Regions from separate parts of the Rhizobium beringeri genome, predicted to be linked through region 2. Evidence: riboswitches for the same ligand, from Rfam matches in the RefSeq annotation. Region 2 holds a riboswitch; each other region holds the start of a gene.
What was found. Region 2 has a riboswitch for cobalamin ahead of cobU (bifunctional adenosylcobinamide kinase/adenosylcobinamide-phosphate guanylyltransferase). Riboswitches for the same ligand answer to the same signal wherever they lie in the genome.

Region 1: linked by a shared signal. The riboswitch ahead of ELH03_RS12940 (ABC transporter substrate-binding protein) and the one ahead of cobU (bifunctional adenosylcobinamide kinase/adenosylcobinamide-phosphate guanylyltransferase) in region 2 are both predicted to bind cobalamin.
Region 3: linked by a shared signal. The riboswitch ahead of nrdH (glutaredoxin-like protein NrdH) and the one ahead of cobU (bifunctional adenosylcobinamide kinase/adenosylcobinamide-phosphate guanylyltransferase) in region 2 are both predicted to bind cobalamin.
Region 4: linked by a shared signal. The riboswitch ahead of bluB (5,6-dimethylbenzimidazole synthase) and the one ahead of cobU (bifunctional adenosylcobinamide kinase/adenosylcobinamide-phosphate guanylyltransferase) in region 2 are both predicted to bind cobalamin.

The regions. Positions count from the first base shown of each region.
Region 1 is NZ_SILG01000001.1:2,553,328-2,557,198, reverse strand. It holds gene blh (bifunctional sulfur transferase/dioxygenase Blh) at 1-729, shown strand, start outside; gene ELH03_RS12945 (tetratricopeptide repeat protein) at 795-1,397, opposite strand; cobalamin riboswitch at 1,625-1,882, shown strand; gene ELH03_RS12940 (ABC transporter substrate-binding protein) at 2,060-3,076, shown strand; gene ELH03_RS12935 (FecCD family ABC transporter permease) at 3,082-3,871, shown strand, end outside.
Region 2 is NZ_SILG01000001.1:2,332,418-2,336,288, reverse strand. It holds gene ELH03_RS11780 (chloride channel protein) at 1-382, opposite strand, end outside; cobalamin riboswitch at 642-1,038, shown strand; gene cobU (bifunctional adenosylcobinamide kinase/adenosylcobinamide-phosphate guanylyltransferase) at 1,434-1,958, shown strand; gene cobW (cobalamin biosynthesis protein CobW) at 1,963-3,012, shown strand; gene cobN (cobaltochelatase subunit CobN) at 3,017-3,871, shown strand, end outside.
Region 3 is NZ_SILG01000001.1:3,842,762-3,846,632, forward strand. It holds gene nrdE (class 1b ribonucleoside-diphosphate reductase subunit alpha) at 1-1,242, opposite strand, end outside; gene nrdI (class Ib ribonucleoside-diphosphate reductase assembly flavoprotein NrdI) at 1,221-1,625, opposite strand; gene nrdH (glutaredoxin-like protein NrdH) at 1,640-1,861, opposite strand; cobalamin riboswitch at 2,126-2,350, opposite strand; gene ELH03_RS19220 (heavy metal translocating P-type ATPase) at 2,514-3,871, opposite strand, start outside.
Region 4 is NZ_SILG01000001.1:2,168,188-2,172,058, forward strand. It holds gene ELH03_RS10955 (adenylate/guanylate cyclase domain-containing protein) at 1-1,286, opposite strand, end outside; gene bluB (5,6-dimethylbenzimidazole synthase) at 1,678-2,364, opposite strand; cobalamin riboswitch at 2,407-2,594, opposite strand; gene ELH03_RS10965 (MFS transporter) at 2,769-3,871, shown strand, end outside.

The DNA of each region.
Region 1 (3,871 bases), 220 kb from region 2:
GCGACGGGAACGGCCAATGCCGACGCCATCCTCGCTCATATCAAAAGTGAAGGGCTGACGGTCGAATGGATCCTCGACACGCATCCGCATGCCGATCATTTCTCCGCCGCGCATTATCTTCATGAGAAGACCGGTGCGCCGACCGCGATCGGCGCCCACGTCACCGACGTCCAGACGCTCTGGAAGGAGATCTACAACTGGCCGGCGCTCGCGACCGACGGCTCGCAATGGGACCGGCTGTTTGCCGATGGCGACACGTTCGAGATCGGCGCGCTTAAGGCCCGCGTGATGTTTTCGCCCGGGCACACACTCGCCTCGGTGACCTATGTGATCGGCGACGCCGCCTTCGTGCACGACACAGTGTTCACGCCGGATTCCGGCACGGCGCGCACAGATTTCCCGGGCGGCAGCGCCAGTGCCCTCTGGCACTCGATCCAGGCGATCCTGTCGCTACCCGAGGAGACCCGCCTCTTTTCCGGCCACGACTACCAGCCGGGCGGCCGCCACCCGCGCTGGGAAAGCACGGTGACCGCCCAGAAAAGCGCTAATCCTCATATCGCAGGCATCGACGAGCCCGGCTTCGTGGCGCTGCGCCAGGCCCGCGACCGCACCCTGCCGAAGCCGAAGCTGATGCTGCACGCGCTGCAGGTGAATATCCGCGGCGGGCGGCTGCCCGAGCCAGAGGAGAATGGCAGGCGGTATTTGAAGATTCCGCTGGATGCGTTGTAGGGCGGAGTGACTAGCAGGTGGCGACGGCGTCTGGACGATTGCGCCGCCGGACAAAGGGCTGGATATCAGGAACGACCTTTGCCATCGAGCAATTCTGATACTGGGAGCGGCAGGTCTGGATGTGCACGACATAATTCGAGCAGATCTTCTCTTGCATCAGGGTAATCCTGAAGCGCTGCACGACGGTACCATTTGAATGCCTCCGTCAGATTGATCTCGCAGCCCACGCCATGCTCTTTCATTTGGGCTAGCCTGTATTGTGCACCGGCATGATCCTGATTTGCGGCCTGGCCGTACCATCTCACGGCGTCTGTTGGATCGATATCGCAACCGTCGCCGTCTTCTCTCATCAATCCCAATAAATACTGTGCGTCGGCATGGCCTTGACTGGCGGCTTTCTCAAACCACTTGCAGCCTTCGGGCGCGCTTTGTGCAACGCCGTCCCCCATGAGATACAGGCCAGCCAGGAGGAATTGCGCATCGACATGACCTTGTTCGCCCGCTTTCCGAAGCCATCTCGCGCCTTCGGCTTTATCCCCGGTGACACCTTCACCTCGTGCAGTGATGTGGCCCAATTCAAATTGTGCTTGCGCATCGCCTTGCTCGGCTGCTTGGCGAATTGCGCCTATCCTGGCTGCGGCGAGATCGGCGCTATCCGGATTGCTCATTGCTACATCAAACCTCGTTGAAATCGGTGGCGCCAAAGCTATGTCGGGGGCCTGCCTTTCGCAATCCGTCGTGACGCACGCCGACGGATGCCCCGGCGCTGGCGTCAGCACCGCAGACGATAGCTTTTGCTCGAGGGCGCTGGCGAGTTTTGCTTTTAGGTCTCGCAATTTGCCATGGTGAGCCGGCACGATCCTCCGCAATAATCATTGACGTCAGGCGGGTGGGCGACATAACTGGGTGCGACGGTTCCCTGAAGATGACTCCAAGGGGATTAATAGGGAACACGGTGAGGACGACCCAGTAGGGACCGAGACCGTGGCTGCCCCCGCAACTGTAAGCGGATTGTCGATCATCTCAGGAGTGGCCAGCGACTGGCCATCTCTGATGGGCCTATCGCCCTGCCACTGCGAACTATCGCGCGGGAAGGCGGATGAAACGACGGATATCCGCAAGCCAGGAGACCTGCCGTCAATCACGATCCAATCAACCGGGCGGGGATGCCCGGAAAGGAACAGATATGATTGACCTGCTGAACCTTCGCCGAATTCCGGCATGCATCCGCCTCGATTGGGTCTCCTGCGGCTAGTTCACGCCTAAGCGTGCTTTCGGTCCGCGCACATGAGCGGAACGGCCGTGATTTTTCCCTTGATCGAGGTTTTCCATGCGCCAGATTCTCGCCACCATGACATTTGCCTTCGGGCTCGCCGGCCTTGCGGCACCAAGCCTTGCCGCGACCCGATATCCCTTGACCATCACCAATTGCGGCCAGCAGGTGACCTTCGAAAAGGCGCCGGCGAGGATCGTTTCGATCGGCCAGGGCATGACCGAAGTTCTCTTCTCGCTCGGCCTTGCCGATAGGATCGCCGGAACGGCCGTCTGGGTCGGTCCAGTGCTGCCGCAATATGCCGAGGCCAACAGCAAGATAAAGCGGCTTGCCGACAACGATCCGAGCTTCGAATCCGTCGTCGGGCAGGAGCCCGACCTGGTGGCGGCCGAGTTCGAATGGCATGTCGGCGCGCAGGGATCCGTCGGCAAGCGGGAGCAGTTCAAGGATCTCGGGATCAATACCTATCTCGCGCCGGCCGATTGCGTCGCCAAGGTCAATACCGACGGCGGCGACGGCGTGCGCAGGGAATTGTTCACGATGGAGCTGATCTACAGAAAAATCGCTGAGCTCTCGGAGATCTTCGACGTGAAGGAGCACGGCGATGCGCTGATTTCCAAGCTGAAGAAGCGCGAGGCGGATGCCGTCGCTTCGATATCAGGCGCATCGGGCAAGAACTTGCCCGTCGTCTTCTGGTTCTCCAGCAAAGAGGTCAACGGCGACGCCTTCATCGCCGGTAAGAACAGCGCGCCCGCCTATATCCTGAAGACGATCGGTGCGAAGAACGTCGTCACCACGGAAGAGGAATGGCCGCTGGTGGGTTGGGAAACCATCGCCCAGGCGAACCCTGCCATCATCGTGCTGGCGACCATGGACCGCCGCCGTTACGCGGCTGACGATCCTAAGGTCAAGGTTGATTTCCTCGAGAACGATCCTGTGACCAAAGAGTTGGACGCGGTCAAAAACAAGCACTTCGTGATGATGGACGCACAGTCGATGAACCCGACGATCCGCACGATCGACGGCATCGAGACATTGGCGAACGGCATCAAGTCCTTCGGCCTGGCGCAGTGAAGGCAATGTCGGTCAGGCAACAGGGATGGTGGGCGCTTGGTGCGCTCACCATTGCGGCACTTCTCCTGCTCGGGCTGATGATCAGCCTTGCCGTTTCCATCGGCGAGATCGCAATTCCCGTTGCGACCACCGCGGAGGCGGTTTCGAACCGGCTGTTCGGAACGGATTTCGAGCTCAGCCGCATCCACCAGGGCATCGTCTGGGATTATCGTCTGAGCCGCGCGCTCGTCGCGGCCAGCGCCGGCGCATCGCTCTCGCTTTGCGGCGCGATCCTGCAGGCGTTGCTGCGCAATCCGCTGGCCGAACCCTACGTGCTCGGCATCTCCGCCGGCGCCTCGACGGGCGCCGTCTGCGTGATGATCCTCGGCTTCGGCTACGGTGTTCTCGGCCTGTCGAGCGGCGCCTTCATCGGTGCGGTCATTGCCTTTCTGCTGGTCGGCTTCCTGGCGACGGGTGCGGGGGGAAGCGGCGAGCGCATCATCCTTTGCGGCGTCGCCGGTTCGCAGCTCTTCAATGCGCTGACCTCCTACATCGTGACGACATCGGCGAATGCCGAGCAGGCGCGCGGCATCCTGTTCTGGCTTTTGGGTTCGCTCAGCGGCGTGCGCTGGCCCGATGTCTATCTGTCGGTGCCGATCGCGCTTGCCGGCTTCATCATCTGCATGGCCCATGTGCGGGCGCTAGACGCCTTCGCTTTCGGCACGGATGCCGCCGCCTCGCTCGGCATTCCCATACGCCGCGTCCAAATCGTGCTGTTCGGCATGACGGCGGCGATGACGGCAAGCGTCGTCAGCA
Region 2 (3,871 bases):
TGCTGTCGGTCAAGGACAGGCGGCCGCCATGCAGCGCATTGGCCTCGATCGGGTCGACCATCGGCTTCTTCCGTCGTTTCGCCAGCACTAGGAGCAACAGGCCGAGCAGGGCGCCGCCGATGACGGGGGCGGTGAGCAGCAGCATCTTGTTCTCGATCTCGGACGAGCTCAACCGCTCGCTGTCGGCGATGCCGAAGACCAGCTGATGCAGCTCGTTGGAGACGTAACTCATGCCGGTGACGGCGAGACCCGAGATGATGCCGACGACGGCGCCCGCCAGCGACAGGCCGACCTCGCTACGGCGGGTCAGCGCCCGCAGGCGTCCCGGATCGAAGAATACACGCAGCGCACGAAAACGGCGCCGATCCAATTTCATAAGCATGGCTAGACAACTAGGCGGGGAGAGGCCCGGTCAAGGGCAGAGATGGTCGCGCAGTCCGCTTGCGACGCAATTGCGGCGAAAAGCCGGCGGTTGGGATAAATTTTTATGACGTAAGCCACTGATAAATGACGATATTTTAGGTAGGGTAAGTCGTGTTTGAGTAAGTGTGTCGCGTGGCTGGCGATCGAGCTTCCGCCAAGGCCGGTTGACTTCCCCCCTGTGCTTGCCTAACCATCCCGATAACGGATGGTCGACTGACCATCCTGACATAACGGATGGTTCCGGATCGGTGTTGCGCCCTTCCGGATGAAAAGGGAATGTGACGGGGCGGACCCAAGCCGGGCGCCTTCATCACAGCCGACCCCGCGACTGTAGAGCGGTCAGGGTCTTCCATCCGGCATCAAGCCCTTCCGGCTCGGAGCCTGCAATCGTGCGGGCGGGCGGGACGGGCGATATGCCGGAAAAGCCACTGGATATGCATGGTGATCAACCGGGGTCGGACGCCTCTCAAGTCTACGAATCGTCCACCTTTTCACTGATGCAGCCGGGAAGGCGAGGATGATCCGCTGGCACGATCAGGGCGACCGGTTTCCGGTCTGCCCCGATCGCGGCCGATAACCGCGAGCCAGGAGACCTGCCATGCGTGCCGGGCGAGAAGCCCACACCTGGGCACTATGCCCGTTGCCAGCACGGAGGTTGTCTTGGCTGAACGATTGAATTCAGCGCGGCCTGGTGCGGCGCGATTTGCTTCCTCTTCTCCCCAGCGGGGAGAAGGTGGCCCGAAGGGTCGGATGAGGGGGCCGCACGGCACGCCCTTCATCATTGCCCTTCGCTTGCGCTCAGTGCATTCGCGGCTTTGCCGCTCGCCCCCTCAACCGCCTGCCGGCACCTTCTCCCCGCTGGGGAGAAGAGACATGTGGCGATGCTTTGCCTCGTCTGATCCCATGGAAGTCAAAGAGACGGCTTTGGACTGCGGTTCGTTCTGCAGCAGAAGCTCGAGCGGACAGTGGGGGGCAAACCACATGTCCTTCACCCGAGGGACCGTTTGCGCATGACCGTCGCTCCTTCCAACGCCGTCTTCATCCTCGGCGGTGCGCGCTCCGGCAAGTCCCGGTTCGCCGAATCCCTCGTCACCGCGACCGATCTGGATCGCCACTACCTTGCCACCGGCCGTGCCTGGGACGAGGAGATGCAGGCGCGCATAACGCAACACAAGGCCGATCGCGGTCCGTCCTGGACGACGCATGAGGAGCCTCTCGATCTTGTCGGCAGGCTTACCGCCATCGACGGCGAGGGGCGCATCGTGCTGATCGATTGCCTGACGCTCTGGGTCACCAATCTGATGATGGAGAAGCGTGAGATGGCGGCGGAATTTGCCGCACTTGCCGATTTCCTGCCCGCTGCGAAGGCGCGGCTCGTTTTCGTTTCCAACGAGGTCGGTCTCGGCATCGTGCCGGATAATCGCATGGCGCGGGATTTTCGCGATCATGCCGGCCGGCTGCACCAATCGATCGCGGCGAAGGCCGCCGAAGTCTATTTCATCGCGGCAGGCCTGCCGCTGAAAATGAAGGGTTAAGTCCATGAACCAGCAGAAGATTCCCGCAACCGTCATCACCGGCTTCCTCGGTGCCGGCAAGACGACGATGATCCGCAACCTGCTGACCAATGCCGGCGGCAAGAAGATTGCGCTTATTATCAACGAATTCGGCGATCTCGGTGTCGACGGCGACGTGCTGAAGGGCTGCGGTGCTGATAATTGCACCGAGGACGACATCATCGAGTTGACCAATGGCTGCATCTGCTGCACCGTTGCGGACGATTTCATTCCGACGATGACGAAGCTGCTCGAGCGCGAACAGCGGCCCGATCACATCGTCATCGAGACCTCGGGCCTTGCTTTGCCGCAGCCGCTGGTCGCCGCCTTCAACTGGCCCGACATTCGCACCCAGGTGACCGTCGACGGCGTCATCACGGTGGTCGACAGCGCCGCTGTAGCCGCCGGCCGTTTTGCCGACGATCATGATGCGGTCGATGCGCGCCGTGCCGAAGATGAATCGCTCGATCACGAAAGCCCGATCGAGGAGCTGTTCGAGGATCAGCTGACCTGCGCCGACCTCATCGTGCTCAACAAGACAGACCTGATCGATGCTGCCGGCCTTATCAGGGTGCGCGACGAGGTTGCCTCCCGCACGGTGCGCAAGCCCGTGATGATCGAGGCGAGGAACGGCGAGGTGTCGGCCGGCATCCTGCTCGGCCTTGGCGTCGGCACAGAGGACGATGTCGCCAATCGCAAGTCGCATCACGAGCTGGAGCATGAAGACGGTGCGCCGCACGACCATGATGAATTCGACAGCTTCGTCGTCGATCTCGGAGCCATTGCCGATGCCGCCGGCTTCGTCGAAGCGCTGAAGGACATCATATCAGCCCATGACGTGCTGCGTCTCAAGGGTTTCGTCGACGTTTCAGGCAAGCCGATGCGCCTGCAGCTCCAGGCCGTCGGCAGCCGCATCGACCACTATTTCGACCGCGCCTGGGGCTCAGGCGAAAAGCGCGGCACACGCCTCGTCGTCATTGGCCTGCATGAAATGGACCAGGGCGCGGTGAGGGCGGCGATCGAAGCGCTGGCATAGACCGATGCATCTGCTTCTGGCCCAGCAGGGAACGATCAGCGACGGCGAGGAGGCCATCGACCTCGGGCAGACGCCGGGCGACATCCTATTCCTGTCGGCGGCCGACACCGAGCTTGCCGCGATCGCGGCGGCCCATCGCGATAGCCGGACAGCACCTTCGCTGCGGCTCGCCAGCCTGATGAGCCTCAAGCATCCGATGTCGGTCGATACCTATGTCGAGCGCACTGCTCGGCATGCGAAGCTGATCATCGTGCGTGCGCTCGGCGGCGCCAGCTATTTCCACTATGCGCTGGAAGCGCTGCATGCGGCGGCGGCCCGCGCCGGAGCACTGATTGCGGTTTTGCCGGGTGATGCCAGGCCGGATGCCGGGCTGGTTCCTTTCTCCAATGTTGATCTGGGCGATCTGAACGCGCTCTGGGCCTATCTGATCGAGGGCGGCGACGCCAATACGCGGGCCTTTCTCGATTATGCCGAGGCTATGCTGTCGGGTGCCGAGAAACCGGCGCCGGCTGTGCCTTTGATGAAGGCAGGTATTTGGTGGCCGGGGCGGGGATTGATCGGGGTTGAGGAGTGGCGTCGGGCTGTTGCAGAGATGTCTTCGGGTGCGGGGATGGTAGCGGAGGCGGGGCTTGAACCCCCGACAGTTGCCATCAGCTTCTACCGCGCCCTGGTGCAGAGCGGCGAGACCGGGCCGATCGAAGCGCTTGTCGAAGCGCTGGCCGCACTCGGCCTCCGGCCGCTGCCGATCTTTGCCTATAGTCTCAAGGATCCAGTTTCGACAGGCATTATCGAGAGCGTGTTTTCGGCGTTGAAACCCGATGTCGTCATCAACACGACTGGCTTTGCGGTCTCCGCGCCA
Region 3 (3,871 bases), 1.5 Mb from region 2:
CACCTGCAGGATTTCCGAGCATAGATTGCTCATCGAAATACGCCCGGCGATCGGGTTCGCCCGGTTCACCGTGTCCTCGAACATGATGTAGGGGTAGCCGCTCTCGAATTGGATTTCAGCAAGCACCTGGAAGAATTCGCGCGCCTTGATCTTCTTCTTGGAGATGCGGACGTCGTCCGCCATCTCGCGGTACTTTTCCGTCACCGAAATCTCAGTGAAGGGCACGCCATAGACGCGCTCCACGTCATAGGGCGAGAACAGGTACATATCCTCGTTGTTCTTGGCGAGCTCAAAGGTGATATCGGGCACGACGACGCCGAGCGACAGCGTCTTGATGCGGATCTTCTCGTCGGCATTTTCGCGCTTGGTGTCGAGGAAGCGCATGATGTCGGGGTGGTGGGCGTTAAGATAGACGGCACCCGCCCCCTGCCGCGCGCCGAGCTGGTTGGCATAGGAGAAACTATCTTCAAGCAGCTTCATGACAGGGATGATGCCCGAGGACTGGTTCTCGATATGCTTGATCGGCGCGCCCGCCTCGCGGATATTCGTCAGCGACAGCGCCACGCCGCCGCCGCGCTTCGACAATTGCAGCGCCGAATTGATCGACCGGCCGATCGATTCCATATTGTCCTCGACGCGCAGCAGGAAGCAGGAAACCAGTTCGCCGCGCTGCTTCTTGCCGGCATTGAGGAAGGTCGGCGTTGCCGGCTGGAAGCGGCCGGAAATGATCTCCTCGACCATGTCGCGGGCAAGGGCCTCGTCGCCACGCGCCAAGGCCAGAGCCACCATGCAGATGCGGTCCTCATAGCGCTCGAGATAGCGCTTTCCGTCGAAGGTCTTCAGCGTATAGCTGGTGTAATATTTGAAGGCGCCGAGGAAGGTCGGGAAACGGAATTTCTTGGCATAGGCCTGGTCGAACAGATCCCGCACGAAATTGAAGGAATACTGGTCTAGAACCTCCTGCTCGTAATAGCCCTCGGTCACGAGGTAATCGAGCTTTTCCCCCAGATTGTGGAAGAACACAGTGTTCTGGTTCACGTGCTGGAGGAAATATTGCTTGGCCGCCAAACGATCCTTGTCGAGCTGGATCCGCCCCTCATCGTCATAGAGGTTCAGCATCGCGTTCAGCGCGTGATAGTCGAGGGTTTCGGCGGCCTTCGGCGGCCTTTCCCCGGCGGGCTGAGCGAAAGTGTGATGCGGTTTTGCGTCCGCATCCCGCGTCATGTTTGTTGCCGTGTCCAAAATCGTTCCATTCCGTGTTTGACCTTGGCAACGTCGTCTTCGGTGCCCATGAGCTCGAACCGGTAAAGGTACGGCACCTGGCATTTCTGCGAGACTACGTCGCCGGCGAGCCCGTATGTCTCGCCGAAATTGCTGTTGCCCGCGGCGATTACGCCGCGGATGTGTCCGCGGTTTTCCGCATCGTTGAGGAAACGGATCACCTGCTTGGGAACGGCGCCCTTGCCGCCGTCGCCGCTATAGGTCGGCACGATCAGCACGAAGGGTTCGCGGATATGGAACGCGTCTGCGCCACCTGGCGGAATGCGCGCCGCGCGCAATCCGAGCTTGACGACGAACCGATGGGTATTCTCGGATCGGCTGGAATAATAGACGATCAGGCCCATCGCTTGTCCTCAGGTCAGGAGAGCGCGCTAATCATGTCGGGACGGAAGCCCGCCCAATGCTGCTCGCCGGCGATGACCACAGGCGCCTGCATGTAGCCGAGGCTGCGGACGCGATCCAGCGCTTCGGCATCCTGCGAGATATCGACGATGTCATAATCGACACCCAACCGGTCGAGGGCGCGGTAGGTGGCAGTGCACTGGACGCAGGCAGGCTTGCTATAGACGGTAATGGTCATGATATTCCTCGTGACGACGCGATTGGGCGCAGGACATCGATCGGAAATCTGCCGATATCCATCGAAAAATTCTCTGATGATTTGAGCTATGCGGCTGTTTAGCCCCTGGGCGCACTCCGCCCTCTACCTCGAGCGGGTGGCGGCCTGAACTGAGATACTGACATGACTTCACCCCGAAGTGGCTCATGCGGAGGCTCGAGCCGGCGAAACGCGATGCGGAGATTCCCCGCAGCCATGCAACGCGACCTTCCGGACACCCCGCCCGTGGACGTTTCGTTCGAGGCAGGTCTCCTGGCTCACGGGTCAAAGCGCCTGCCCCAGCCTTCCCGGAGCATCATGCTCCAGTGACCTGAAATCGGACAGTTGCTCGCCGCTTACAGTTGCGGGGGCAGCTCCGGCATTGCCGCACCATGATGGCGAGACGCACCGAATTCCCGTCTTAGCCGCCGATCCTCACGAATCGACGGAACCTCGAACACTAGATATGGTACTCGAATCGCCGATGACGTCAACAAGTTGTTGTGGCGTCGCAGCAATGGCGGCAAAGAATCGCCGCGCCTGTGTATGATGTGGATAATGAAGCGTTAATGGAAATGCGCTGTGGAAAACCCATCATAAAAGAGCCGGTAGAAGCCGGCTCCCCAAACGATATTCATATTTTTATTCGAAGCAGCCTGAGCGCGTTGATCGTTACCAGCACGGTGGCGCCGGTATCGGCGAGGATCGCTGGCCAGAGCCCGGTGATGCCAGCGATCGTCGTCACCAGAAACACCGCCTTCAGCCCGAGTGCGATGGTGATATTCTGCAGGATGTTGCGCATCGTGCGTTTGGAAAGTTCGATCATGCGCGCCACGTCGCCGACGCGTCCGTGCAACACGGCGGCATCCGCCGTCTCCAGCGCCACATCGGTGCCACCACCCATGGCGATGCCGATATCGGCAGCAGCCAGCGCCGGCGCATCGTTGATGCCGTCGCCGACCTTGGCGACGATAAAACCCTGGCGCTTCAATTCGCCGACGACCCGCTGCTTGTCCTCCGGCATCATCTCGCCGCGCCAGTCGATGCCGAGCATGCCGGCAACGGCTGCTGCCGTCCGCTTATTGTCGCCCGTCAGCATGATAGCCTTGACGCCTGCCGATTTGAGGCTAGCGAGCCCGGCCTCGGCATCCTCACGCGGCTCGTCGCGCATGGCGATCAGGCCGGCCGCAACACCGTTGACGAGCAGCACCGACACGCTCTTGCCCTCGTCGTTCAGCGCCGTGATGCGTGCATCCTGTTCGGCGCTGAGCGCCCCGCGCTCGCGAGCGGCAGGCGGCGACAGCAGATCCAGCGTCTCACCGCCGACTTTGCCGCTGACACCCTTGCCCGGCATCGCTTCCAGCTCGAAGGCCGGCGGCACGGGAACGCCGTCCGCCTTGGCGCGGTTGAGGATCGCCAGCGCCAGCGGATGGCTGGAACCCTGCTCCAGCACCGCCGCGCGCGACAGCACCTGCGCCTCGCTCAGGCCAAAGGAAATGATGTCAGTCACCTGAGGCTTGCCTTCCGTCAGCGTGCCTGTCTTGTCGAAGGCGACCATCGTCACCTTGCCGAGCGTTTCCAGCACCGCGCCGCCCTTCATCAGCAGCCCGCGTCGCGCACCTGAGGAAAGCGAGGCGGCGATCGCCGCCGGCGTCGAAATGACCAGCGCACAGGGGCAGCCGATCAAGAGGATGGCAAGGCCCTTATAGACCCATTCGCCCCACGGCCCAGCGAACAGCAGCGGCGGAACGACCGCGACAAGCGCTGCGACCACGACCACGCCGGGCGTGTAATAGCGCGAGAACCGATCGATGAAACGCTCGGTCGGCGCCTTCGATTCCTGCGCTTCCTCCACCAGCTTGACGACGCGGGCGATGGTATTGTCGGCGGCAGCCGCCGTGACGCGAACCCTGAGCACCGCATCGCCATTGACCGTGCCGGCAAAAACGACGGCATCGACGCCCTTGCGCACCGGCGTGCTCTCGCCCGTCA
Region 4 (3,871 bases), 160 kb from region 2:
AGACACATGAATCCAAGTGTGCAATGCACCTTCGGATCATTTGGATCCAGCACAAGCGCTTGCTCGGCAAAACGAAGTGCCTTTATCCTGTTCTCGTCCTTTTCCCTCGGCGCACCGATGCCGTTGTCGATCGCACGATTGAAATATGCATATGCGAGGCCTGTGTAGGCCCGCGCAAAAGTCGGGTCTATTTTGACCGCACGCTCGAGCAGGGAAAGAGCTCGTTCCTGGCTCCCAGGTGTAAAGTCGTCGGAGAGGCGGTTGGCCTGCAGGAAGAGGTCATATGCGTGCATGTCCTCGGGCCGGCGTCGCCGCGCCGACACCTCTCTATCGTCCCTGACACGCTGGGCGACCGTCGCAACGATGTTCTGCGACATCTCCTCTTGAATAGCGAATACGTCCTCCATCGCTCGGTCGTAACGCTCGGCCCACAGATGTGTCCCGCTCGTGGCCTCAATAAGCTGCACGGTGATGCGCACCCGATCTCCCAGCCGCCGAACGCTTCCTTCCACGACATACTCCGCTCCCAGCATGCGTCCGATTTGACGCAGGTCCATGCTCTGTCCGCGAAAGGCGAATGAGGAATTGCGGGCAATCACCGTGAGCTCTCTGAATCTCGAAAGCTCGGTGATGACGTCTTCAGTAATACCGTCGCTGAAATAAGCCTGATCAGGATCTGCGCTCATATTGTCAAAAGGCAGAACAGCGACCGCCGGTTTGTCGGATCGTGAGCTGGCTGGGAGCATTGGCGTCAAGCCGCCGACGTCCATGCAGTAGGTCCTCACCGGCCGTGCGATATTCTTTAGGTGCTGCTCGCCCACATACTCGAAGTGGAGATCGAGTTTTCCCGACAGTTGTTCGTGAGCTGAGCCGGATATGAGCACGGTGCCTGGCGGACATAGTTGCTCCAGGCGCGCAGCGACATTGACCCCGTCGCCAAGAAGATCATCACCGTCGATCACGACGTCTCCGAGGTTTATGCCGATCCGGAGCACGATACGGCGTTCAACTGCAACCTGTTGCTGTTGAGCGGCAAGCTTTTCTTGTACTGCCGCCGCACAGGCAACTGCTCCGACAACAGATCCGAACTCCGCGATGAGGCCGTCACCCATCAATTTTACGATCCGCCCACGGTACTCAGCTATTAACGGTCGGAACACAGCACCCCAGAGCTCTTTAATTGCCACGAGCGCCCTTTCCTCGTTAGTCTCAACGAGTCGGCAGTACCCAACGACATCGGCAACCAACACGGCCGTGGTCCTACGTTCGACCTGAGGCGTTGTCATTTCGTCCTCCGCTGACGCGAGGCAGTCATCGACAGTATTCTGGAAAGCTGCTGCGATGATACCTCATCCAAGCATCCAAGACGATCTCAATCCGCTCGGTGTCACTCGTCCACCGACGGCAATCGCTTAGTCCGCTGCGGGCGCATTCCGGCCGAGGGGCGATCGGTGGAATATGCCGAGCTTGCAATCGGGAACTATCGGAAATCGCGGGCTTTAGGGAACTGGCTCGGCATAGTCTCGGGCTCGGGATAAATTCCGTTATGCCGCGTTCGGCATAACGGAATAAAGATATCTCGGCCTCGCCCGGCGTCGGCGATACCGACATCGGTTTGCTCACCTTGACTGTCAATGGCGTGACTGTGCGATTGAGGCCATGCTCCACCGCACTGCCCTAGGTGTTCAGCCCCCATCCATCATGAAAGACGAGTTCATCGAGCGGTAGCCGCTGCCGCCAGCCTTTGACGGACAGTTCCGGCTCGTCATAGAGCCGGTCGACGAAACCGGCACAGAGCCAGGCGATCACCTCGATATGCTGGGGTATGCCGAGAATGCTCTTCAGGTCGCCCTCATGAAAGATGCTGACCCAGCCGATGCCCACCCCTTCCGCCCGCGCCGCAAGCCAGAGATTCTGGATGGCGCAGACTGTGGAATAGCTATCCATCCTGGGATTGTGCGTGCGCCCCAGTACCACGCTGCCGCTGCGAGTAGGATCGCAAGTCACGCATATGCCGAGCGGCGCCTCGACGATGCCTTCAAGCTTGAGCGAGCGGTAAGCCTGCCGCCGTTCGCCTTCGAACATCAGCGCCGCCTCCTCATTGGCCCTCGCAAAAGCATCCCGGACGCGCGCCCGCACGGTTGCGCTTTTCACCAGAATGAAATTCCACGGCTGCATGAAGCCGACGGAGGGTGCATGATGGGCAGCCGTCAGCAGCCTCTGCACAAGGTCACCCGGCAAGGGATCGGGCAGGAACTGGCTGCGAACGTCGCGCCGCGTCATGATCGCATGATAGACGGCCTCGCGTTCAGCCGCGGAAAAACCGGACGCCGCCGAAAGGGCATCCTCATCAAAAGGTCGCATCGTCAAATCCCCAACAACGCAACCGCCCCGCCGTCCGCGCGGATCGGTCTATCTTGCCAGGCCGGTCTTCTGACTCAGCGTCATCCGTCTGCCGCAGCCTTCCCGGCGAGAAGCCAGTGGCGTAATGAAGCGGCAAGCGTCGGCCTTACAGCGTTGGGCACGTTCCGGCCTTGCACCGGATTCCCGATTCTCCCGCCTAGACGGCGGGCACCTGACGGGGCATCTATTTCAGGAAAGCGCGGCGGCGGCAAGCCAGCCCTCATGCCGCCGACACGCCGCATGCGACATCGACTTCATGGACAGTGGCGCATCGCTGCCTTAGAAACAAACCGATCCTGACCGACGCCCATGGCGCCGCACTTTTTCTCTTTGCATTTTGGTTGCCCGTGCCCCGCCTCACGCCCATGATCCTTGCGGTCGCCCTGTTCATGGAACAGATGGATTCGACCGTGATCGCCACCAGCCTGCCGGCGATCGCAGCCGATATCGGCACCTCGCCGATCGCGCTGAAGCTCGCCGTCACCAGCTATCTCGTGGCGCTGGCGATCTTCATCCCGATCAGCGGCTGGATGTCCGATCGGTTCGGCGCGCGCAACATTTTCCGCATGGCGATCTTCGTTTTCATGATCGGCTCGATCGCCTGCGCCTTTTCCAACTCGATCACGGCCTTCGTCATCTCACGCCTGATCCAGGGCGCCGGCGGCTCGATGATGACGCCGGTCAGCCGCTTGCTGCTGGTCCGGGGAACGCCGCGCCACGAACTCGTCGATGCCATGGCCTGGCTTACCATTCCAGCTTTGATCGGTCCGATCATGGGGCCGCCGATCGGCGGCTTCCTCACCACCTACCTCACCTGGCACTGGATCTTCTGGATCAACGTCCCGATCGGCGTGCTCGGCATCATCCTCGTCACCCGTTTCCTGCCGGCGGTCGAGCCACGCAGCCCGCGGCCGATGGATTTCCCGGGCTTCTTCCTGTGCGGCCTCGGCTTCTCCGGCTTCGTCTTCGGCCTGTCGGTGATCAGCCTGCCGGCCGTGCCCGTTATCTACGGTTATGTCACGGTTGCGATCGGCATCCTTGCCGGCCTCCTCTACCTCCTGCATGCCCGCCGCGTGCCCTATCCGCTTCTCGATCCGAAGATGTTCCGTTACCCGATGTTCCGGGCGGCGATCCTCGGCGCCTCGAATTTCCGCATGGGGCTTGGCGCCCTGCCTTTCCTGATGCCACTGATGCTGCAGCTCGGCTTCGGCCTGACGCCGTTGCAATCGGGCTCGGTCACCTTCGTCAGTGCGCTCGGCTCCATGGGCTCGAAATTCGCCGCCTCGCGCACTTTCAATGCCTTCGGCTTCCGCACGGTGATCTCGCTCACCACCTTGCTGGCGGCGATCTTCCTCGGCATCAACGGCCTGTTCACCGCTGAAACGCCACTGTTCCTGATCATGGCCTGCCTGCTGATCGGCGGCCTGTTCCGCTCCATGGCTTTCTCCGGCGTCAACGCCATGGCCTT